Regions from separate parts of the Pseudoalteromonas thalassia genome, predicted to be linked through region 2. Evidence: predicted binding sites of a transcription regulator. Region 2 holds the regulator's gene; each other region holds the start of a gene.
The links. The regulator FliA, encoded in region 2, starts transcription of late flagellar genes. The targets are predictions, from matches to a motif close to CTAAAGNTNNNNNNNNNNNNGCCGATA.

Region 1 (8,429 bases), on a different contig from region 2:
CTGTTTACAACCTGAGCAAGTAATTTGCGAATTAAATAGTGATTGCGACTATAACGAAAGTGTACTTCGTGTTTTAAGTAAAGAACAACAATCGGGTACTGGCTACTATGTTAAGTATCAACATGATGAGAAGTACTGGCGTGCATTTGCTGACTATAATTATCGCGATGCTGATTTAAGAGCTGACTTAGGTTTTATCTCGCAAGTTGATTTTAAAAAGTTTACTACAGGTGGCGAATACCGCTGGTATGGTGATAAAGGTAATTGGTGGAACCGCGCTAACCTGTATGCCGATTGGGATATTACCCACAACGAAAATAATGAACTTCTTGAAAAAGAAGCACAAACCAGCTTTTCTGTCAGCGGCCCATTACAAAGCTTTTTTGAAGTCTCTGTTGAACACCGAAACCGTACAGGTCTTCGCCACGATAAATCACGTTTAGATATAGACGGCAACACAGATTTATTTAGCGAAAATGGCGTTGGCTTTTACAGTGATTTTAAACCAACCGCTGGGGTCTTTGCTTCTTTATATATGTATACAGGTAATGCCGTTGACTTAGCCAATAACCGCACTGGTGATAAGTTTCATATACGCCCGGTACTGAATATGAACCTTGGTAAACATTTTGAAGTACGTTTACGTCATACTTATGAGCAACTTGAAGCTGATGGTAGCGAAGTATTTACCGCAAATTTAAGTGATGTGCGGTTAACTTATCAGTTTAACGTGAATAGCTTTTTACGCCTTGCAGTCATTTATACCGATTTAGAACGTAATCAAGCTAATTACATTGATGATGTAGATAGCCAATATAAAAAGTTAGCCACCCAGTTATTGTATTCTTACAAACTGAACCCGCAAACAGTATTCTTTGCAGGTTACTCTGATAATGGCTATCAAGATGATGAACTTTCATCGATAACTAAAGAGCAGCGTACCCTATTTGCTAAATTTAGCTACGCTTGGTTACTTTAAGACTCCATGAGCGCACCTTTCGGTGCGCGCCCTTCTTTTCTCACCTTATTACTAAATGCTATAAGCCTATTCGCTATATGTTATAGCCAAACTTTACTTTCGTTTTTTAATAGTCACAGTAAAGTGTGACTATTACAGATCAATAGCCTAAGCTAGTTGATCACGATTGAATAAATTGCTTCCAAGGGAACACTATGTCTAACATTTTTGAAGATAATTCATTAACAATTGGTAATACACCGATTGTAAAGCTTAACCGCGTAACCTCAGGTAATGTTTTTGCTAAAGTAGAATCACGTAACCCAAGCTTTAGTGTTAAATGCCGTATTGGCGCTTCAATGATCTGGGAAGCAGAAAAGTCAGGCGTATTAACCAAAGACAAAGAGTTAATCGAGCCGACTTCTGGCAACACAGGTATTGCACTTGCGTTTGTAGCAGCTTCTCGTGGCTATAAATTAACCCTGACTATGCCTAATACGATGAGCCTAGAGCGTCGTAAACTATTAAAAGCGTTAGGTGCTAACCTAGTTTTAACTGATGGCGCTAAAGGTATGAATGGCGCGATTGAAAAAGCAAAAGAAATTCAAGCAAGCGAGCCTGGAAAATACATTCTTTTACAACAATTCGAAAACCCAGCTAACCCAAAAATTCACTTTGAAACAACGGGTCCTGAAATCTATGAAGCAATGGACGGTAAAATCGACATCTTCGTAGCAGGTGTTGGTACGGGTGGTACTATTACCGGTGTTAGCCGTTATTTGAAACTCGAGAAAGGCCTAAACGTGCAATCTGTTGCTGTTGAGCCAACTAATTCTCCAGTTATTAGCCAAACCTTAGCTGGTGAAGAAATTAAACCGGGTCCTCATAAAATCCAAGGTATCGGTGCTGGCTTCATCCCAGGCAACCTTGATTTAGAAGTTGTTGATGCCGCTGAGCAAGTATCAAATGAAGATGCAATTGCAATGGCTCACGAGCTTATGAAAAACGAAGGTATTTTAGTAGGTATTTCGTCTGGTGCTGCAGTGGTTGCTGCAAAACGCCTTGCTGAAAAACCTGAAAATGCGGGTAAAAACATCGTTGTTATTTTACCAAGTGCTACTGAGCGTTACTTATCTAGCCCATTATTTGCTGAAGAATTCAGTGAAAAAGAGTTAGTTCAATAACAAGTGCAGTTAATTTAAGAAAGGATGCCAAGGCATCCTTTTTTATTGCCAAGCAAAAATAAATCCCACATTTTTACTAAGTTAACTTTACATCTCAGTCATTTAGTCACACACTTAAAATTATTTAATCTAGCAAATCAAAGCATAATGAAAAACGTACTCCTAATTTTTGCTCTATTGAGTAGTTGCTTAATGTTGGGTTGTGGCTCTGAAGAGTCACCTCAGGGCGAAAAAAATACCCCAGGCAACACAGCCACGCTTTATTTTGATGCACTGTATAACCAAAACGATTTAAATCAAGCCATGGAATACGCAACTCCAAAAATGGCTCGCATTATGAAATCTTATGGCACCGCAAACCAATTCGCTCGTAACCTAATTAACATGCAATACGACGAAGTTGTAATTGAAGTTGATATGACCAATATGAGTTTACGTGAACAGTACGGTGATAAGGCTAATATTAATTTAATCTTTACGGGTTACTTCAACGGTAAAAAAGTGGATGATATGCGCAGTGTAAAAATGATACGCAAAAAAGGTAATTGGTATATAGAAAAGATTAACGCCGATCCTTTTGCTCGATAGATGGTTATCTTAAAGTAAAAATGGGCCTAAAAAGGCCCATTTTTTGATTCCGTGTATAAATTACTCTTCATCAAATTCTTGGTGTTGACGCTGTGCAGGACGCGCTAAGATCTCAACATAAAACGATGTTAAGCCTTTGGCTTCAATATCACTAATACATTTATTAATCTCTGCTACGTGAACAACTTCGGCTTCATCCGCTGATTCACCAAACTTACAGTCAAATGCCCAATAATCAGCACCAGCTGGGAGTGTTTTATTACGCTCACGTTTCAAATATTTTTTTACTTCGTGTTTGGCTGCATCAACCATGCGAGGGTACTTAATCTTCTCGTGGTTAAGCGTGAATGTCTTCTTCATTATAGTCCTAATAGCTTGGTTCAATGACAATGGCGCTAAGCCATAGGCACACAGTATAACAAGGCCATAAAAAATTAGCTGTATTTTTTCTAATGTTGCTTGAATTTACTTATTAAAGTGTAGATTAATTTATTTATGTGACAATGTAGTTAATCAATTAGGCTGAAATTAAATGCAAAGATTGATGAATAGCATCTTCTGTTAAACTATCGTAAAAAGCTGCAGCGTCAATTTGGGCACGCTCAGTTGATTGATTTTTATCAAGGTAGCGTTTTCTTACTGCGGGCTCACAATTGTCTATCACTTCTAGTGGAATGTGATTTTTATCATCTCGAACATGCAATGGCTCAGGTGCTAAACAATGACGTAAGCGAATGTCTGAAAGACCACCTTGAAGTAATCGAAGAGCATTATCTTGACCAATCAACATATCAAATTGCTCTGGAGCTAATGATTGCTTAGGACCTGCCCCTAACTGGGCTCTAAGCACCTCTTCTGAAACGTGAGGATTACTTATTTCTGTTTTAGGTAGATGAAATTGACTAAAATCAAGTGCGTCATGTGAGAGCATTGCTAATAATAATGCAAACTCACCAGAGCGATGTTCATGAACACTTTTATTAAGACGATTATCGAGGTGACTCTCATTGAGCAACAAACCATCAACTTGCATAGACTTTAGCCAAATAGATTCCAGATTAATCAGTTATCGGCATTAATCCAATTTTCTTTAGTTTTTTTCTTTACTTAAATAACCAGTTTGCTATTATCAGCGCCGTTGCATTGGAGGGGTTCCCGAGCGGCCAAAGGGATCAGACTGTAAATCTGACGGCTCAGCCTTCGCTGGTTCGAATCCAGCTCCCTCCACCACTTCCTTCTGGTAGTGGGGCCAAATGCAATAGTAAAATCTGTGTGGAGGGGTTCCCGAGCGGCCAAAGGGATCAGACTGTAAATCTGACGGCTCAGCCTTCGCTGGTTCGAATCCAGCTCCCTCCACCACTCTTTACTCTTTCTAGCTTTACTCTTTCTAGCTTATCGCTACCAACTCAAACTACTGCCATTTTGTTTCAACCATTGCTCAGCGTTTTTATAGTCTGGATAAAACTGTCTAACACGTTGCCAAAACTTAGCACTGTGATTCATATGTTTAAGATGAGCAAGTTCGTGTACAACCACATAATCAATCACCCATGTCGGTGCACTCGCTAAATGTAAATTAAAGGTCAGCTCTCGACGCTTATTACAACTTCCCCAACGACGTTTATAATGTTGAATTTTAAGCTTTGTGGGTAGAGCTTCAGACATCTGCAAACAATAATCATGAACACGCATTTCGATATAACTCTCTAGCTTTTCGTGTAAAAACTGCTCGAGCAGTGCTAAATAGTTTGCTTCTTGATGTTTGACCCGTGATGAAATAGATAAAATAAGCCGACACTGTGCATCTTGTTGCCAAGTGCTTTTAGTGCCTTTAGCAAATACTATCGGCACATTTTGTCCAAATAACTTAATCGCCGCGTTTACAAGAGGAAGTTGGCGGCGTTCAGCATGAATGGATTGTTTGGCAATTTGTTCATCGACCCAATCTTGCTTGGTCTTTAACCAGGCATCAATCTCAGTTTGTGGAACATAAAAAGGCGCATAAACAGTGAGTTTCTGTTCAGCAACTTTAATTGCCACTGTGGTTCTGCGTTTACTGCGCTTTAGGGTGTAGTTCAACAAATATAAGCCAATTCAATTAATAAAAAGTATGGATTCCATTTTACCCTGTAAAATAACTGCTAATCTATAAGGATGACCAACAAATAATTTTCATGTTTATGTCTGATAAACCTTGTTGTAGTTATACCTCGCCTTCAGGAAAGAAATGCTTGGAAACCGATATGGGGTCTGGATTCTGTTTTTGGCACGATAGTAAGTTTGATAAGTCAGGACTAGATCTAACCCAGAAATTAGAGCGTTATGCGAAAAAAGGCGGTTTACTGCATGGGTTACAGCTAAAGCGCGCTAACCTCAGTGGTCTTAATCTTATTAAGCAGGATGATGAGGAGGGATATGACCTATCCTATTGTAACTTTTATCGAGCAAACCTATCAGGCGCACACCTTTTTAATAACAAAATCGCTAACGCATCATTAATGAAAGCAAATCTTCACGATGCCAGCTTACATTATTGCGATTTAAAGAATACAAACTTATTAGGGGTTAAGTTTAATGATAGTCGTATTGACAATATCGATTTAGGCGAGCATTTACTGCAAGAAGCACAGGCCATTAAAGCTCGCAAAAATAGACATTATGATGAAGCTCGTGACTTATTCGAACAATCCGAAGAGATATATCGAAACTTAAGGAAGGCATCTGAAAACCAAGGACTTTTTGAACTGGCTGGCAACTTTACTTATAAAGAGCTTAGAATGCGCCATGCCCAATATCCAAAAGGATCAACAAAACAAATTACGTCGAGTTTTATTGATATGCTTTGTGGGTATGGTGAAAAGCCTGAAAACGTTATTCGCTTTAGCCTTTCGCTGATAATCTGCTGCGCAATTTGTTACTTTCTATTCGGTGTCAGCTATAGCGATACAATTTTGCAACTTAGCCTTGATAACACTTGGCAAGACAACTTATCTGCCTTATTGAATAGTTTTTACTTTAGTGTAGTAACATTCACAACGCTTGGATACGGAGACATAACTCCCATAGGTTTTTCACGATTTATTGCTGCATTAGAAGCGTTTTGTGGTAGTTTTTCTCTCGCTTTGTTTGTGGTTGTATTCGTTAAACGTATGACTCGCTAAAGCATAATGTATGAACCAACGTGCTTTTTTGCTTGATACATTTTTTTATCTGCTCGGTTAATTAGTTCTTCTGCATCAACAGTGCTATCAAGTGGGGCTGCGATTATGCCAACACTTAAATGTAATTCTGGATACTGCTCCTCAAAAATACCTATTAGCTTTTCACAGATATGGGTTGCACTAGCAACTTCACAATCTGGCAAAATGATGCAAAATTCATCACCGCCGTAACGACATGGAACGTCTATTTCACGAATATTTTCCAACAAATATTGGCCTATGTACTTAAGAACTTCATCACCTTTTTGATGGCCTTGCGTATCGTTGATTGATTTAAAGTCATCTAAGTCAAAATAGACAATTGTAAGCGGTGATTTATGGCGCCGAGCTCTTGCTAAGTCACGCTGTAAAAGCTCTTGCATTACGCGTCGATTATAAAGGTTCGTGAGAGGGTCTAGTTTAGCCAGCTTTTCAAGCTCTTGAGTTCGTTGTGCGACCTTTTCTTCAAGTCCTTTTGCGTAGACTTCTGTTCGACGTTTTGCGTTCTCAATCTCTCCAACTAAGCTATCTATGTAAGTATCAAACACTAAGGTAGTATCAAAATAAATTAATCTATCAATAACCGTTAGAGTTTGTTGTAATTCAGCGTGGTCACTAATCTTTTCTCTAAGCACATCAAAGATCAGTTCTTTAAGCGTACAAACTGCCGACAAATAGAGTTTAGGTTCTACCCCAATACGTTTGTGAACCATACCTATTCTTAGTCTATTGTTGACATATTCATGCTCATAGCGACCACAAAATAAATCAATAATATATTGACGCTGCGCATCTCTTAATCGGGTTAATGTATCGGCATCACCAATTAACAATGATATTTCATCGACTTCTGTTTGCTTTTTATAAAAATCACTCACCACATCTTCAATCGCTGATTCAATAATTGGTTTGTAATTAATTAGTGATGATAAACTTTTCGAAGTGAGCCCCAGTAAACTCATTCTGTGCTGAATTTCAACGTCGTTAATTTTCATTTGGTCTACTAAAGTCTGTTCAGTTCTACGCATTTACCACCTCAAAATACTCCTTTTTAACTAAATATAGCCAAGGAATTAAAACCTACGAAGTTTAGTTAGAGTATTTTCTCAAAATAACTAACAATTTATATTAGACTAGTTATAAAGGCAGTGACGAATAAATATGATGATAAATACGTTTTTTATAACCGATCAAAATCCAAGCTTAATTGTTAATGGGATCTACGACCCCACATTAGTGACGCTTTCAATCGCAACAGCTATTTTTGCTGCCTATTTTTCACTTTATATTATAGATTTAGCAAACAAGACTGAGTTTATCTCTTACCAAAGGTTAGGCAGTGCAACGGGCGCATTAGTAATGTCTGGTGGGATATGGAGTATGCATTTTATCGGTATGCTCGCTTTTTCTCTGTGTACGACAGTTAATTACGACCCCACACTCACGTTTTTATCCTTCCTACCGGCATTTTTAGCTTGTTACATATGCTTTTCAATCTTCAGGCGCCATTATATGTCGGGTATTCCGCGTGCAATTAAATTGGCCTTGGGATCAGTTTTACTTGGAGCAGGTATTGGCACAATGCACTATACAGGCATGGCTGCGATGGAGATGAGCCCTCTGCTTCGCTATGACCCTAGCTGGTTTTCAGCCTCCATAATTGTTGCTGTCCTTTTATCTTTTATCGGGTTGTATTCACGTTTTCATTTGAGTGATCACTTCAAGGCACTATCAGCGCTCCAAAATCGCCTTATTTGCGCCATTATATTTGGTTTTGCAGTATCAGGAATGCATTACATGGGTATGGCTGCAACTCGGTTTGTAGCCACATCCCCTCTGCTATCTGAAAATGTCCAAACATCGCAGCTGGTTTTTATTGCAATTAGCGTCTCATTCGCCACCGTATTACTTACCACTCTAGTCGGAATATTTAACGGTATAGTGCGTTTTCGCTTGCTACTCGCTGAAAAGTCTGCAGAAGAATCTCGTCTAGAAGCCATTTTAAGCACTGCTGTTGATGGTATTGTGACTATCAACATCAAAGGAGTGATATTGAGCTTTAATAAAGCAGCAGAGAACATTTTTGGCTGGCAGCAACACGAAGTGTTAGGCAAAAATGTAAAAATACTAATGAATGATGATATTGCAGCTCAACATGATGACTACTTATCAAATAGCAGTAATCATGAAGTTAAAAAAATCATCGGGGTAAACCGAAATGTTTATGCTAAACACAAGCATGGACACTTATTTCCTATCCGGTTAGGGCTTGGCGAAGTAAAACAACCAGACAAAGAGCCACTATTTGTCGGTTTTATTACTGATCTAACAGAACAGCGTGCTTTGCAGCAAAGTCTTGAAGAAAAAGAGAAACAATACCGCACCTTGATGGATAATATGCCGGGTGCTGTATTTCGGTGCCTATTAGACGAAAACTGGAGCATGCTGTTTATTAGCCCCAGCGTTTTAGATTTAACGGGATACAGCCCTGATGAGTTT
Region 2 (8,429 bases):
TTACCCCTGCCTCCATTTCTTTTAGATATTCTTTTTTCGTTTAATATCGCGTTAGCTCTAGTGGTGTTACTTGTTACTGTGTACACCATGAAACCGCTTGAGTTTGGTATGTTCCCAGCGGTACTTCTGATTGCAACCATCATGCGCTTAGCACTGAATGTAGCCAGTACCCGTGTGGTATTGCTTGAAGGTCATAATGGTGGGGACGCTGCGGGTAAAGTAATCGAGGCCTTTGGCTCGGTGGTTATCGGTGGTAACTATGCGGTTGGTTTAGTCGTCTTCCTTATTCTTATCATCATTAACTTTGTGGTTATCACCAAAGGTGCTGGCCGTATTTCTGAAGTGTCAGCTCGTTTCACCCTTGACGCAATGCCAGGTAAACAAATGGCAATTGATGCTGACTTAAACGCTGGTTTTATTAGTGCTGAGCAAGCCCGTGAACGTCGTGAAGAAGTAACTCGCGAAGCCGATTTCTATGGCTCGATGGATGGTGCGAGTAAATTCGTAAAAGGTGATGCGATTGCTGGTATTGTCATCTTGGTTATTAACATTGTTGGTGGTTTATTTGTTGGTATGATCCAGCATGATCTTACTTTTGGTCGTGCAATGGAAGTTTACACTCTTCTAACCATTGGTGATGGTCTTGTTGCGCAATTACCTTCGCTATTATTATCAATCGGCACCGCGATTGTTGTAACCCGTCAAAATGAATCGCACAACATGGGCGATCAGTTTAAAACGCAATTGGGTAATGAAAAATCGTTATTCATTGCCTCTGGTATCCTAATCATTATGGGCTTAGTACCGGGCATGCCACATATTGCATTTTTAAGCTTAGGTGCATTGTTAGGTTATTTAGCGTATTACACGCAACAACAAAAACTTAAAGCTGCAGCTGAGAAAGCAGAGCAAGAAGCTAATGGCGGTGCAACGGGTACAGGTGTTGCTAACAAACAAGAACAAAAAGAACTTGGCTGGGATGATGTACAGCAAGTTGATGTGATTGGTTTAGAAGTAGGTTATCGCTTAATTCCACTTGTTGACCAATCTCAAGGTGGTGAACTGTTAAATCGTATCAAAGGTGTGCGTAAAAAGCTGTCTCAGGAACTTGGCTTCTTGGTACCTCCTGTGCACATTCGCGATAACTTAGAACTTGACCCTAACGCTTACAGAATCACGATGATGGGTGTTTCAAGCGGCGAGGGCGAGCTTAAGCATGGCGATGAGCTCGCGATCAATCCTGGTCAAGTATTTGGCCCAATCAAAGGCTTGGCTACTAAAGACCCTGCATTTGGTTTAGATGCGGTATGGATCAAACCAGATCAAAAAGATGAAGCGCAATCATTAGGCTACACCGTAGTCGACTCAGCAACTGTTGTTGCGACTCATATTAGTCAGTTACTTACTAATAGTGCAGCGTTACTACTTGGCCATGAAGAAGTGCAAAACTTATTAGATATGTTAGCGAAGAGTCATCCTCGTTTGGTTGAAGGACTGGTTCCTGAAGTATTACCACTCACAACAATCGTAAAAGTGCTACAAAATTTACTAAACGAAGGGGTGGCAATTCGCGATATGCGCTCAATTGTACAGACCCTTGTTGAATATGGCCCACGTAGCCAAGACCCTGATGTACTAACGGCTGCAGTGCGAATTTCACTGCGCAGACTAATCGTTCAAGACGCCGTTGGTATGTCTTCAGAAATCCCTGTCATAACCTTGGCGCCTGAGTTGGAACAGATGTTGCATCAGTCACTTCAGAATGCAGGTGACGAAGGTGCCGGAATTGAGCCAGGCCTTGCAGAGCGACTTCAACAATCATTGAACGAAGCGCATCAAAACCAAGAAATGGCCGGTGAACCTTCGATACTGTTAACGTCAGGAATGTTACGTACTGTGTTATCTCGCTTCGTTAAGTACACCATCCCAGGTTTAAGGGTGATGTCTTACCAAGAGGTACCAGACGAAAGACAGATTAAGATTGTCAGCTCAGTAGGCCAACAATAGGATAGTAAAGGGGTTGAACCATGAAAATTAAACGTTTTTTTGCCAAAGATATGCGCACAGCACTCAAGGAAGTGAAAGACGAGTTAGGTGTTGATGCGGTAATTATGTCAAACAAAAAGCTAGCCAACGGCGTTGAAATCGTTGCAGCTGTTGATTATGACAAAGCAGCCCCGAAAGCAGAAGCAAACCCAGCGCCAGTGCAATCAGCACCTGCGCCACAGCATAACTTTATCAAACCAGAGCCAATGCGTGCCAAGCCTGAGCCGCAAGCAAAAGTTGCCGATAGCTTACAAGCGTTACTAGAGCGTCAAGCCCCACGCCCTCGTTCGCCAGAGCTGGCGTCAATGTTCAGTCAGTCTGGTATTGATACGAGTGAACACTATCAACCTAAAGAGCAAAGTTATGACCAACCTCGTCCTGAATATGCTCCAAAACCACGCTATCAAGAGCAAGCTGCTCCACGTATGCAAACACAAGCGCACAGTTTAGGTTTTGATGATGACTTAGACTCAGGGTTTGATGATCTAGATACACCTACAGAGCGCAAACAAGCAGCGCCGGCAAACCAATCTGAAATTGCGACAATGCGCGAAGAAATGAATGCCATTCGTCAATTACTTGAACATCAAGTATCAGGCTTAATGCAACAAGATATGGCGCGTCGCGATCCGACTCGTGCGTGTATGATTGACCGTTTAGCTGGTATGGGTATTGAGCGTGACGTTGCAGAGCAAATGGCCTGTTTTATTCCTGACGATGTATCACGTCAACAAGCTTGGCAAGCACTTCTGCAAATGGTTGAAAACCAAATGCATACAACGAATAACGAAATCCTGCGTCAAGGTGGTGTATTCGCTTTAGTTGGCCCTACGGGTGTTGGTAAAACAACCACTGTTGCAAAACTCGCAGCACTTGGTGCACAAAAATATGGTGCCGATAAAGTGGCGCTTATTACGACTGATACTTACCGTATTGGTGCCTACGAGCAACTTGCAACTTATGGCCGTATTATTGGTTGTGGTGTGAAGCAAGTAAAAGATGCCAATGAATTGGCTGAAGTGCTATACCATTTACGAAATAAGCGTCTAGTATTAATAGACACTGCAGGTATGAGCCAACGTGATTTACGCTTAACTGAGCAACTTAATACCTTAATGCGTAATCAGCGAGTTGATATTCGTAGTTATTTAGTGTTGAGTGCTACAGCACAAATTAATGTGCTACAAGAAACCGTAAGACACTTTAAAAAGGTTCAGCTAAGTGGCTGTATCTTCACTAAATTGGATGAATCGTTGAGTTTAGGTGAGATTATTAGCATAGCGATTCAAAATCGTCTGCCAATAGGGTATCTTACTAATGGTCAGCGTGTTCCAGAAGATATTCGCGTAGCGAATGCTGAAAAACTAGTGAAAAAAGCTGAACAATTGTATTTAAAACGAGCAAAAGCACAACATTCACGACGTCAAGCAGTAGCGTCGAACACAGTAGGGATGTATGATTAACACAGTATTAGATCAAGCAAGCGGCCTGCGCAAAATGAATCAAAATAATAATAGTGGCGTTAAAGTTATCGCTGTTACTGGCGGCAAAGGTGGTGTGGGCAAAACGAATGTATCACTCAACACTGCAATTGCATTAGGTCAGCAAGGAAACCGCGTATTAGTATTGGATGCCGATTTAGGATTGGCAAACTGCGACGTGATGCTTGGTTTACGTGTTGAACGTAATTTATCTCATGTTTTATCTGGCGAATGTGAGCTTGATGAAATTCTTGTAGAAGGCCCTGCTGGTATTAAAATTGTGCCAGCAACGTCTGGCTCGCAAAGCATGGTTGAGTTAACTCCTTCTGAGCATGCAGGCCTTATTCGCGCTTTTAGCGAATTAAACACCGAGTTTGATATTTTAATTGTCGATACCGCCGCAGGTATTTCGGACATGGTATTAAGCTTTTCACGTGCAGCACAAGATGTCGTTGTGGTTGTATGTGATGAACCTACCTCAATTACAGATGCCTACGCGCTTATTAAAGTGTTAAGCCGAGAGCATGGTGTATATAAATTTAAAATTGTTGCCAACATGGTGCGTAGCATGCGTGAAGGGCAAGAATTATTTGCTAAACTTTCAAAAGTAACGGATCGTTTTTTAGATGTTTCTATGGAATTAGTCGCAACGATTCCCTATGACGAAAATATGCGTAAATCTACGCGACGTCAAAAGGTTATCGTTGAGTTATTTCCAAACTCACCAGCAGCGGTGGCGTTTAAAACATTAGCAACGAAAGCAGTTAAGTGGCCGATCCCTAACCAACCGTCTGGTCACTTAGAATTTTTTATTGAGAAACTAGTAAACGGCTAACTATGACAACATCGGTGAATAAAGCGATGGGATATCAATCAGCACAGAATTTAAATGCGATTGTTGAAAAGCACGCCTCTTTAGTCAAAAAAGTGGCGTGTCATTTGATTGCTCGTTTACCTGCTAGTGTTCAGCTCGATGATTTAATTCAGTCAGGCATGATCGGCCTTATTGAGGCGTCAAAAAACTTCGACGCTAGTAAAGGTGCAAGTTTTGAAACCTTTGCAGGTATCAGAATTCGCGGTGCAATGCTTGATGAAATCCGTCGAGGCGATTGGGCACCACGCTCTGTGCATCGAAATGCACGTCTAGTCGCAGAAACAATTGCTGAATTAGAAAGTACCCTAAACCGCGAGCCCAAAGACACAGAAGTTGCTGAAAAACTTGATATTACACTAGATGAGTACCATCATATTCTACATGACGTTAATTCTAGTAAAGTATTAGGTATCGAGGATTTAGGTGTTGATGAAGACGTAATAACACCAATGGGTCATGATTTAGCACTAGACAAACCGTTTAATAACGTTAAAAATGAGCGGTTTAACCAGTCTCTATTAACGGCTATCCAATCGTTACCAGAAAGAGATGCCCTTGTTTTGTCTTTGTATTACAACGATGAAATGAACTTGAAAGAAATAGGACACATACTCGATGTTAGCGAGTCGCGTGTGAGTCAAATACATGGTCAGGCGATGATTAAGCTCAAAGCAAAAATCAATGACTGGATTAATTAGTAGTAAGTAAATATAGGTTCAAACCTCACCGGAGGATGTTTTGGATAAAAACATGAAGATTCTTGTTGTTGACGATTTTTCTACAATGAGACGTATCATTAAAAATCTATTAAGGGATTTAGGTTTTACCAATGTGCAGGAAGCTGATGATGGTTCAACAGCATTACCAATGCTACAAAATCAAGAATTTGATTTTGTTGTAACAGATTGGAATATGCCTGGCATGCAAGGTATTGACTTGTTACGTGCTATACGTGCCGATGATAGCCTTAAACACATTCCTGTTTTAATGGTAACAGCTGAAGCGAAAAAAGAACAAATTGTTGCTGCTGCTCAAGCAGGTGTTAATGGCTACATTGTTAAACCATTTACTGCTGCGACACTTAAAACCAAATTGGAAAAAGTGTTTGAACGTTTAGGTTAATCTAAGGGGAGAGGCTTATGTCAGCACCTGCTGCGCCTCATATAAGTTTAGAGCAAGCTCGTCAACTTGTTGAGTATCTTGAAAAAGGTGAACAAGAGAAGGCAGATAAGCTAATTCTTGAAGCCGCATCAAAAGAACAATCAGAGTTGTTTGCCGAAGTCGGTAAATTGACGCGTCAATTGCATGAAGCGTTAAAGAACTTTGATCTTGATACTCGTCTCGCCGATTTAACTACCGATGCGATACCCGACGCTAAACAGCGATTAAACTATGTCATGGAAATGACAGAAAATGCAGCAAATAAAACCATGGATGCTGTTGAGGCAAGTTTACCTATTGCACAACAACTTGCTGATGAAATTGCAACAATCAAGCCCACGTGGGATCGATTGATGAACAGAGAAATTGAGCTTGGTGAGTTTAAAACCTTATGCCATAGCTTAGATAAGTTCATGAACAACTCTCATACTAAAACTGATGAATTACAAGGCTTGATGACCAATGTGCTTATGGCACAAGACTACCAAGATTTAACTGGTCAGGTAATTCGCCGTGTTATTGAACTAGTACGAGAAGTTGAAGACAGTTTAATTAATCTCTTAACTGTATTCGGCAGTCAAGAAGATGGTCAGCAAAAACAAGAAAAACAGGCCACAGAACAAGCACCTGCAACAAGCGATACGCTAGCAGGTCCTGAAGGGCCAATTATTGATGCAGAGTCACGTGATGATGTTGTCTCAGGACAAGATGAAGTTGATGACCTATTATCAAGTTTGGGCTTCTAAGAGGAGAGTAACTGCATGAGCTTTGAAGTCGATGAAGATATTTTACAGGATTTCCTTGTTGAAGCAGGGGAAATTCTAGAGCTTTTGTCAGAACAATTGGTTCAGCTTGAGAACAACCCAGAAGACAAAGACTTACTTAACGCAATTTTTAGAGGTTTCCACACTGTAAAAGGTGGGGCAGGTTTCTTGAGTATGACAGAGCTTGTTGACGCTTGTCATGGTGCAGAAAATGTCTTCGATTTACTTCGCCAAGGTGTGCGTAGTGTAACACCTGAATTAATGGATGTTATTCTTCAAGCTCTTGATACCATCAACGAAATGTTCTCAACTATTCAAAATCGTGAGCAACCAGAGCCAGCCGATCCTGCTCTACTTGATGTACTTCACAAGTTAAGTCAGCCACCAACAGCAGAAGAGCTTGCAGGAGAAGACACAAGTGTTATTGAAGACACAACCCCTGCACCTGAAGAGCCAGTAGTAGAAGAACCTGTTGTTGATACTGCTGATGTAACAGCCGACATAAACACTGATAATATTGATGAAAGCGACCCGTTTGCTTTTGATATGCTATTTGATGGTGGTGGTTTAGCCCAAGAGAGTGCTTCACAGAATATTGATGAAATCACTGAAGACGAATTTGAAAGTTTACTTGATGAGTTACATGGTAAAGGTCAAGGACCTGCAGCTGCAACTCTCGATTCAAGCAGCAATGATAGTGATGACATTACCGACGATGAGTTTGATAGCTTATTAGACGAACTTCATGGTGTGGGCAGTTTTGGTGAAGTTAAACAACCCGATACCCCTCAACCTGAAGCTCCAAAACCTGCTGCTCCTAGCACCACCAGTGTAAGTAGTGATGGTGATGACGAGATCAGTGATGATGAATTTGAAGCATTACTTGACGAATTACATGGCAAAGGGAGTGCACCAAAGTCACTTGAAAGCACCCCAACAGCCGCACCGAACGTAGAGCCAGAGAAACCAACGCAAGCAGAGAAACCTGTTGCTAAAGCTGCGCCACAACAAGCTGCACCGAGTAAACCAGCAGCACCAAGTAAAGCGACTCCTGCACCAGCTAAAGCGCCTGAGTCTGCTGCTGCACCGAAAAAAGCGCCGCCACCTCAGGCCGAAACCACTGTACGTGTTGATACAAAACGCCTAGATGAAATTATGAACATGGTGGGCGAGCTTGTATTAGTGCGCAATCGATTAGTGAGCCTTGCTAATAACACAAACAGTGAGTCAATGGGCAAAGCTATTTCAAACCTTGATGTGGTTACAGCAGACTTGCAAGGTGCGGTAATGAAAACCCGCATGCAACCAATTAAAAAGGTATTTGGTCGCTTCCCTCGCGTAGTACGAGACTTAGCACGTAGCTTGAAAAAAGATATTAATCTGCAGTTGGTTGGTGAAGAAACAGATTTAGATAAAAACCTTGTAGAAGCGTTAGCAGATCCATTGGTGCACTTAGTGCGTAACTCTGTTGACCATGGTATTGAAATGCCAGAAGTGCGTGAAGCTGCGGGTAAACCTCGCACAGGTACTGTCACTTTATCGGCATCTCAAGAAGGTGACCATATCTTACTGACCATTCGTGATGATGGTGCAGGTATGGATGCTGAAAAGCTGAAGAAAATAGCGATTAGCAAAGGGGTTATTGACCATGATCAAGCAAGTCGTTTATCTGACACCGAGGCTTATAATCTAATTTTTGCACCGGGTTTCTCAACGAAAGAAGAGATCTCTGACATTTCAGGCCGTGGTGTCGGCATGGATGTAGTAAAAACGAAGATCACCCAGCTTAATGGCTCGGTTAATATCCAGTCAGAATTGGGAGTAGGTACTGCGCTTGAAATCAAGGTGCCATTAACACTGGCTATCTTACCGACCCTTATGGTTGTGGTAGGTGAGCAAACTTTCGCATTACCACTTGCAGGTGTTAGCGAAATTTTCCATCTTGATTTAACTAAAACTAACGTTGTTGATGGTCAGCTAACAATTATTGTGCGTAAAAAAGCGATTCCGCTTTTCTATTTACAACACTGGTTAGTGAAAGGAGCCAACCGCCAAGAGCGAAAAGCAGAAGGTCACGTGGTGATTGTGCAAATTGGTACCAAG
Region 3 (8,429 bases), on a different contig from region 2:
TGCAAATGGAATACTTGCAGCTTTTCATCGGTTGTAAATGTGTCTTCAACATACTCTAGCTCAGAGTTTGATAAATTAAGTTGGGTCTTAATATTACTTTTAGCTAGATTAGCAGCTGGGCTTCGATTTACTTTACTAGCATCAGAAAGCAAGCTTATGCCATCGCCTAATAAGCGCTCTCTAGGCTCTTTGATCAAAGGGTGGTCAATCGTGAACAATGCTAAAACAATAAGCACTAAAATAAGAAATTTTTTCATAACACAATCATCTTTGATCTAAGTAAAGGAGGTTTAGTGACAAGTTTAATAAAATGGTTGTTTTAAAAGCAAGCAGATAAGATTAAATAGTTAAAAATAATAGGTGAGATCAAAACCTGAAATTTTTTATAGATTGAGTATAATAGCAACGATAGGTTAGAAGTTTCAGAAATCTTTGAATGTAATGAGATGTATTCTGATTTGCTTAGTTGATTTTGCAAGCCTATAAATGAAAAACATATTTCCTAGTGGCGTTGAGGAATTTTGATGGATAAACAAATTAAAGTTAAAAATATCCCAACGGAAGTAAAAATCCAAAAACCGGAAAATGCTTCCCTTGATGATAGGTTTAATCCACGTAACCGAATTTATGTAAGAGCTGTAACAGGTTTACATCAATTACTTAGGCAGCGAATTGGCTTTGTAGGCATGCTTGCGTTTATGCTTCTTCCTTGGATTAATTTTCACGGCCAACAAGCTGTATTGTTTGATTTAGTAGGTCAGAAATTTAATATTTTTGGGTTGACGCTTTGGCCGCAAGATTTGACTATCCTTGCTTTCATTTTAATGCTGGCAGCGTTTGCATTATTCTTAGTGACTACTTTTTATGGACGTGTCTGGTGTGGTTATACCTGTCCACAAACTGTTTGGACTTTTATTTTTATTTGGTTTGAAGAAAAGTTTGAAGGTAGTGCCAATCAACGTAAAAAGCTTGATCAGCGTCCTATGGACTTTGATAAATTTTGGCGTAAAACTGCGAAGCACACCAGCTGGTGGTTATTTTCACTTTATACCGCCTTTACCTTTGTCGGTTACTTCACACCTATTCGCCAGCTACTACCTGATCTGTTTACGCTTGATGCAACAGCGTATTCGTATATTTGTTTAGCGGTATTTGCGGTGTGTACTTATGGTAACGCGGGTTGGATGCGTGAAATTATGTGTTTACATATTTGTCCTTATTCACGCTTTCAATCAGCGATGTTCGATAAAGATACCTTCACGGTAAGTTATGATGAAGCGCGCGGTGAAAGCCGTGGCCCACGTTCACGTAAACAAGATCCAAAAGAGCTTGGCTTAGGTGATTGTATTGACTGTAACTTGTGTGTGCAGGTGTGCCCAACCGGTATCGATATTCGTAATGGTTTACAATATGAGTGCATTAACTGTGGTGCGTGTATAGATGCATGTGATGGAGTAATGGATAAAATGAATTATCCACGCGGGCTTATTTCGTACACTACAGAGCGCAATTTAGAAACGCCAGATAATAAAACTCATGCGTTGCGTCCTAAATTAATTGGTTATCTCGTTATTTTAGTAATCTTAACCGGTGCTTTGATCACTAATATTGCGATGCGAAAACCAATGGATTTTGACATTATTCGCGACCGTAATCAGTTATACCGAGTTGACTTTAACGGCTTGGTCGAAAACACCTACACACTAAAAGTGATCAATAAAGCTCAGTACGACCAGACGTTTAATATTAGTGTTGAAGGGTTAGATAACTTTGAATACATAGGTAAGCAAAGTTTTACCGTTTCATCTGGCGAATCGTATAACGTACCTTTATCACTGGTTGTTGATCCCTATGATTTGAAGAAACCGATGACTAAGTTCGAATTTATACTTTCTGTTGATGGTCAGCCAGATGTGCAGATTTCGCAGTCGAGTAACTTCTTTAAAGGACAATAATTCAGTACACTGAGCAGATGAATAAAAAGCGGGGTTTTCCCGCTTTTTTTATATGATGAGACATTATGAGTAAATTTAGTTTTGTTGACCTGACGCCTGATTCAATTTTAGATGCAGTCGAGAGTATAGGTATTTATGCTGAATCAGGTTTATTGGCTTTAAATAGCTACGAAAATCGTGTTTATCAATTTAAAGCAGAAGATGGTCATCGTTATGTCGTTAAGTTCTACCGACCTGAGCGTTGGAGTAAAGAGCAAATTTTAGAAGAGCATGCATTTGCCTTTGAGTTGGCCGATGCAGAGGTGCCTGTTGTTGCACCAGTGCTAAAAGATGGGCAAAGCTTATTTGAACATAATGGTTATTTATTTGCTTTGTTTCCAAGTGTTGGTGGTCGAATTTTTGAAGTTGATAATTTAGATCAACTCGATGTGCTTGGCCGTTTAATCGGACGAATGCACCAAGTAGCAAAAGCCGCTCCTTTTAAACATCGTCCGGTGATCAGTTGCGAAGAATACCTACAGACAGCTAAAGTTCAGTTACAAGCAAGTAACTTGGTGCCCATGTCACTTGAAAACCCTTTTTATACAATTTTAGATTTAGTTATCAAAGAAACCACCGAGCAGTATAAAAATGTTGAAACTATCCGCCTGCACGGCGACTGTCATGCTGGAAATATATTGTGGTCAGGTGATGCATTGATGTTTGTTGATTTAGATGACAGTCGTCAAGGTCCTGCAATTCAAGACTTATGGATGATGCTCAGTGGCGATCGTAACAATCAACTGTTACAGTTAGACACCTTAGTGGCTGCTTATGAAGAATTTTGTGACTTTGATCACAGCCAATTAAAGTTAATTGAGCCACTCAGAGCGATGCGCATGGTTCATTATATGGGCTGGCTTGCAAAAAGATGGGATGATCCGGCATTTCCTCGGAACTTTTCTTGGTTTGCTGAAGACAAATACTGGGAACAGCAAATATTAGCCCTAAAAGAACAACTTGCAGCGTTACAAGAAGCGCCGTTAAAATTATTACCATAAATTTTAAATTTAATTAGAGACGAGAAAACAATGTTCAAAAAATTAAAGTTAAGTCTACTTATTTTATGTTTACCATTCGCAGCATTAGCAGCGAATTTTGAAGCGGGAAATCAATACGAAGTATTAAACGTTGAAAAAAGTAAAGCGCCGCAAGTTACAGAGTTTTTCTCATTCTATTGTCCACATTGTTTTCAATTTGAGCCAGTTGCAAAAGCGCTTGCGTCTAAATTGCCAGAAGGCACAGAGTTTGTAAAAAGCCATGTTAACTTTTTAGGTGGTGTTTCAAAGCAAACACAAAGTAACCTAAGTTATGCTTACCTAATTGCTAAACAGCATGGTAAAGGTGAACAAGTTGCTGACCAAATTTTTAATAGCATCCACAAGCAACGTGTACTGCTTCAAGACCTAAAAGATGTTAAAGCATTACTCGCCACTAACGGTATTACAAGTGACGTGTTTGATACTGATATTGCGAGTATGCCAGTGATCAGCGCAGAGAAGGCAATGCGTGACAAGCAACAGCAGTACTCAGATATGGGCGCATTAACAGGTGTACCTACTTTTATCGTTAATGATAAATATAAAATTAATTTAAATACCATCAAGAGCCAACAGATGCTTGATGAGTTAGTCGCATTTTTATTAAAACAATAATGTTGGAGTGATGAAGTAATGATCAAGTTAGTAAAGGCTGCATTAATGGCTATGACGCTAGGTTTAGCGGCTAATGCAACGGCAGCGCAATACGAAGAAGGGAAGCATTATGAAACAATTGATGCACGCGCTTCTAAAAAGCCAGAAGTAAAAGAGTTCTTTTCATTTTATTGCCCGCATTGTAATAACTTCGAGCCAGTAGTAAAAGAGCTTAAAACGCTTCTGAAAGAAGGTGTTAAGTTCAAAAAGAGTCATGTGAACTTTTCCGGCCCTCGTGATCCAGAAATTCAAACTATCTTAGCGCAAGCTTATGCAATAGCGAATGTATTACCACAGAAAGATGCATTAGTCGCGGCTGTGTTTAATCATATTCATGGTAAGCGTGCACGCATTAATGAATTAGCTGATATGAAAGACATCTTCGTTTCACAAGGTGTAACAGCAGAAGACTTTGATAAGTACTACAACAGTTTTTCTGTACGCACGATGGCCTCTAAAATGGCACGTGATCAAGAATACTATCAACAAAAAGGTGCTTTAAAAGGCGTTCCAACCTTTATCGTTAATGGTAAATATCGTTTAATCTTAGGTGCAGACTCAGGTATTAGCGATGCTAAAAGCATGGCTGGTTTAATTAATTACCTAGCAGATAAGTAAGCTTAGCTTAATTAAAATAAAAGCTCCGTTCGCGGAGCTTTTTTGTTGGTACAGCACATGCAAAAATTATTAGTTTCAAGTTGTTTATTAGGAAACCCTGTTCGTTATGATGGGCAATCGCAAAATTTACTTCATCCAGGCTTAGAAACACTCAAACAGCAGGGAAGGCTCATCGCATTCTGTCCTGAAGTAGCTGGTGGGCTGCCCACGCCAAGACCGCCTGCAGAAATAAAAGCAGGAAGAGTACTTACCAAAGATTCGCAGGATGTAACTGTACAATTTGCTTACGGCGCAGAACAAGCACTTAAGCTTTGTCAAAAGCAGGGCATTCGTTATGCATTATTAAAAGAGTCAAGTCCTTCATGCGGTCGCAATACTATTTACGATGGTAGTCATTCTGGAAAGAAAATTTCAGGCATGGGATTAACTGCAAAGCTGTTAACCGAGAATAATATAGCAGTCTACAGCGAGCAGCAGTTGCCAGCGCTATTTGCTGCGCTGGCAGAGAAATGATTTTATTTGCGTTGCAAAAACACACCTGATTCGATGTGGTGGGTATAAGGGAATTGATCGAAGATCGCAAAACGTTTTACTTCATGGGTTTTACATAGGTGATCAAGGTCACGCTCAAGGGTGTCTGGATTACACGAGATATAAATAATATTGTCGTAGTTAGCAACTAAGTCACACGTTAGCGTGTCCATGCCTGCGCGTGGTGGATCTACTAAGATTGTTTGGCAGTTATAGCTTGTCAGGTCAATGCCATCTAAACGAGAGAAAGTACGCTCGCCTTTCATCGCTTGAGTAAACTCTTCACTCGACATACGAATGATATCTAAGTTCTCAACTTTATTCTGCGCGATATTGTATTGCGCTGAGTAAACCGATGATTTTGAAATCTCTGTGGCTAATACCCGGTCGAATGAACCCGCAAGGGCAATTGAGAAATTACCATTCCCGCAGTATAGCTCCAGTAAGTCATTGCTAAGTGGCTGGCATAGCGCTTGTGCCCACTCTAGCATCTTGATATTCACTTTCGCATTCGGTTGCGTAAAGCTATTTTCGACTTGTTGATAAATTAATTCTTTACCGTTTACATTAAGACGCTCAATGACGTAATCGTTACCAATCACTTCTTTTTGCTTACGTGCACGGCCAATAAAATCAATTTTAAACTGTGCGCTTAATTTTGTTTTCAGCTCTTTAATTGCTTGTAACCACTGCTCATCTAATTGTTTGTGATATAACAAGCTAACAAGGATTTCACCACTTAGGCTAGAAAGGTAATCAATTTGAAATAACTTACGGCGCAGAATTTCGCTGCCCTTTAAGTTTTCGATCATGGCTTGCATCACTTCACCTACTAAAGGTGCTGCAGGGTCAAACTCATCAACACGAATTTTCTCTTTGGTTTGCTGATCAAACATGATGTGAAATAAGTCTTCACCCTCATGCCATACACGAAACTCTGCACGTTGGCGGTAATGAATAGGATCAGAGCCAAACACCTCTAATTTTTCGACTCCAAAACGTCGAAACTGGTTAGTGATGCGCTGCTCTTTCTCACTCAATTGTGCATCGTATTGAGTTGTATCAATTTTTATAACCGCCATGGCTGATTACCTTTTATCTCTTAGCTTTATAACGGCGCTATTGTAGGGAGCGCTGAGGATTTGTCTAGTTTTGTTATTTATTTTAGTGTCGTTTTTTTATACAAAAAACTTAAGTTATGTGGTTTTTGGCCGATAATGAGATAACCATAACATGGAGTCGGATCATGAAAATTGGCAATCTAGGCTATATACCTAATACAAATGTGAATAAATACAATGGCAAACAGGTACTGCAGCAGCCTGCCATTCAAAATCGTCAAGACAGTTATCAGCAACGCGGGCGAGAGCTGGCAGCAAAAGTACTTGATGATAAACTAGCTGCAGCTCTTGGCTTACCTAAAGCTGAAGAGAAAAAAGATAAACCGCTATTTGATTTTGAAGAGATCGTTAAAAACGTACTCGACTTTGTTGGTGGTGCACTTCGCAAAGCAAAAGCCGATGGTGCTGATGATGAAAAACTCAAAGGCATGCTAGGTGATGCACGCAAAGGTGTGCAAATGGGTATCGACGATGCGTATGATGAGCTCAAAGAGTCAGGCATTCTTAATGATGATATAAAAGAAGGCATCGAAAAATCTAAAGAAGGCATCTATAAAGGTATAGATGAGCTAGAAGATGATTTATTCAACCCTAAACCGAACGCAGTTTCAGTAAGCCAAGCCCAATACCTTAGTTTAAGTAATAACGCAGAATACACTTTTACAACGGCTGAAGGTGATGAAGTAAGTATTAGCTTTGCAGATGCCTATGAAAGTAAATCGGCAAGTAGCTATAGTAAAAATGGCGATAACGAAGCGTTTGTTAGTGAATCTTCGCAATCACGCGACTTGTCATTTTCGATGACAGTCAATGGTGATTTAAATGAGCAAGAGCAACAAGCTATCAATGAATTGATGGAAGACTTGCAAAGTGTCAGTGAGACATTCTTCTCTGGTTCATTAGAAGAAGCCTTTGAACAAGCGAAAGAGTTGAACTTAGGTAATGAACAACTCGTTGGCTTTACGATGGATCTGAAACAAACCAAAACAGTGGCTGCGATAAAAGGCTATGAAGAATATAAACCAGCTCCTGAAAAAGAAGTCGCCGAGAAAATAGCGCCGTTTAATGACGACCTAAAACAGGCATTTAATAAAGCCGGCGACATAGGTTTGCAAAATGAACTAGCTGGTATCTTACAATGGTTGAATCAAGACAAAGAGGAAGTCAGTAAGTTAGTTGATTATACCAAAGCAATGTTCGAGCAAATGAACAAGTTGCGTTCAGCTTCTGAGCAAGACTCATAACCGCAACTTTCTTTTTCTAAAACTGCATGGCAAACTGCTGGCCTTTGATGATCCGAGGTAAGCAGTTTGTCAGTCCATATTATGGTGTTTGATTCAGGTATAGGCGGAACCACTGTACTTGAACAGATCCAAGCATTGATCCCAAATGCTGATTATAGCTATTTCATGGATAATGCATTATTACCTTATGGTTCTCAAAGCCAACAAACCATTATTGACCGCTTACTTGCTTTACTTTGCTTTATAGAAAGTAGAGCGCTGCAGGTAGATATACTAGTAATAGCCTGTAACACCGCTTCAACATCAGCCTTAGAGGCAATTCGACCTTATACCAATATAGAAGTTGTCGGTGTAGTGCCAGCGATCAAGCCTGCGTGCGCTATAAGTAAAAGTAAACATATCGGGTTATTGGCAACCCCATCAACAACCAAGAGCCGCTATACTGCAAACTTAATTAGTACTCATAGCCAAGGCACTCGAGTCAGCTTATATGGTTCAACGACGCTTGTGGAAATTGCAGAAGCACTATTTCATACGCAGATACTTAATGAAGCAAAGCTTGCAAAAGTATTGAGTGATTTAGCGATAGCAGAAGAGATAGATGTGTTGGTACTTGGCTGTACGCACTTTCCATTACTTGCCAGCGCGATTAGTAATTACTACAAACAACGGATTATACTTATTGATTCAGGCAAAGCGATTGCTAAGCGGGTTGAGAGTTTAATCTCTTTACGTGGCTTTACCTTTACAACAGGTAAAAAAAAGCCGCTGCACTATTATGCAACGGCTCCTATTTGTCATTCGCAATTAAGTGTAGAACTCATTACGCTGACTGATCAGATCCCTCGCGGAAACCATTAGCCTCGTTCTCTTGTTTTTGTTTTGCTTCACGTACTTTTAAAGTACGTTGCTGGAACTCACTATCATTTAATTGATTAATTGCATTATCTGCATCCACTTCAGCCATTTCAACAAAACCAAAGCCACGGCGTTTACCTGTATTTTTATCTTTTAATAAACGTACGTTGAACACTTTGCCTTGTTCTTCAAATAAAGCACGAACAACACCTTCATTTGCACGATAAGGTAGGTTGCCAACATAAAGTGTTTTTGTTTTTACTTCGGCCTCCTCACTTGACGTTGATGAAAGAGCTGCGATAACTAAAGCACCAATTAATAAGCCTGCACCAAATAGCAATGCTGGGTCTAACGCTAAGCTCGCAAATG

Region 1: AAEU31_RS07800 (VC2046/SO_2500 family protein) is a predicted target of FliA. The motif match lies at 3,798-3,824, and genes of this name have one in related genera.
Region 3: AAEU31_RS20165 (DUF5610 domain-containing protein) is a predicted target of FliA. The motif match lies at 6,028-6,054, and genes of this name have one in related genera.

Annotation. Positions count from the first base shown of each region.
Region 1 covers NZ_JBMMUE010000005.1:9,326-17,754, forward strand. Annotated here, with positions in the region: gene AAEU31_RS07780 (carbohydrate binding family 9 domain-containing protein) at 1-979, shown strand, start outside; gene cysK (cysteine synthase A) at 1,174-2,142, shown strand; gene AAEU31_RS07790 (hypothetical protein) at 2,335-2,730, shown strand; gene AAEU31_RS07795 (DUF6172 family protein) at 2,791-3,090, opposite strand; gene AAEU31_RS07800 (VC2046/SO_2500 family protein) at 3,248-3,763, opposite strand; tRNA gene AAEU31_RS07805 (tRNA-Tyr) at 3,876-3,960, shown strand; tRNA gene AAEU31_RS07810 (tRNA-Tyr) at 4,005-4,089, shown strand; gene AAEU31_RS07815 (M48 family metallopeptidase) at 4,129-4,809, opposite strand; gene AAEU31_RS07820 (ion channel) at 4,911-5,891, shown strand; gene AAEU31_RS07825 (GGDEF domain-containing protein) at 5,888-6,958, opposite strand; gene AAEU31_RS07830 (PAS domain S-box protein) at 7,095-8,429, shown strand, end outside.
Region 2 covers NZ_JBMMUE010000001.1:203,226-211,654, forward strand. Annotated here, with positions in the region: gene flhA (flagellar biosynthesis protein FlhA) at 1-2,007, shown strand, start outside; gene flhF (flagellar biosynthesis GTPase FlhF) at 2,028-3,509, shown strand; gene AAEU31_RS01010 (MinD/ParA family ATP-binding protein) at 3,502-4,362, shown strand; gene AAEU31_RS01015 (RNA polymerase sigma factor FliA) at 4,389-5,099, shown strand; gene cheY (chemotaxis response regulator CheY) at 5,140-5,523, shown strand; gene AAEU31_RS01025 (protein phosphatase CheZ) at 5,541-6,308, shown strand; gene AAEU31_RS01030 (chemotaxis protein CheA) at 6,324-8,429, shown strand, end outside.
Region 3 covers NZ_JBMMUE010000027.1:16,442-24,870, forward strand. Annotated here, with positions in the region: gene AAEU31_RS20130 (hypothetical protein) at 1-257, opposite strand, end outside; gene ccoG (cytochrome c oxidase accessory protein CcoG) at 525-1,955, shown strand; gene AAEU31_RS20140 (serine/threonine protein kinase) at 2,021-2,995, shown strand; gene AAEU31_RS20145 (thiol:disulfide interchange protein DsbA/DsbL) at 3,026-3,649, shown strand; gene AAEU31_RS20150 (thiol:disulfide interchange protein DsbA/DsbL) at 3,668-4,306, shown strand; gene AAEU31_RS20155 (2-thiouracil desulfurase family protein) at 4,364-4,819, shown strand; gene trmA (tRNA (uridine(54)-C5)-methyltransferase TrmA) at 4,822-5,919, opposite strand; gene AAEU31_RS20165 (DUF5610 domain-containing protein) at 6,084-7,202, shown strand; gene murI (glutamate racemase) at 7,269-8,063, shown strand; gene AAEU31_RS20175 (RNA recognition motif domain-containing protein) at 8,026-8,429, opposite strand, start outside.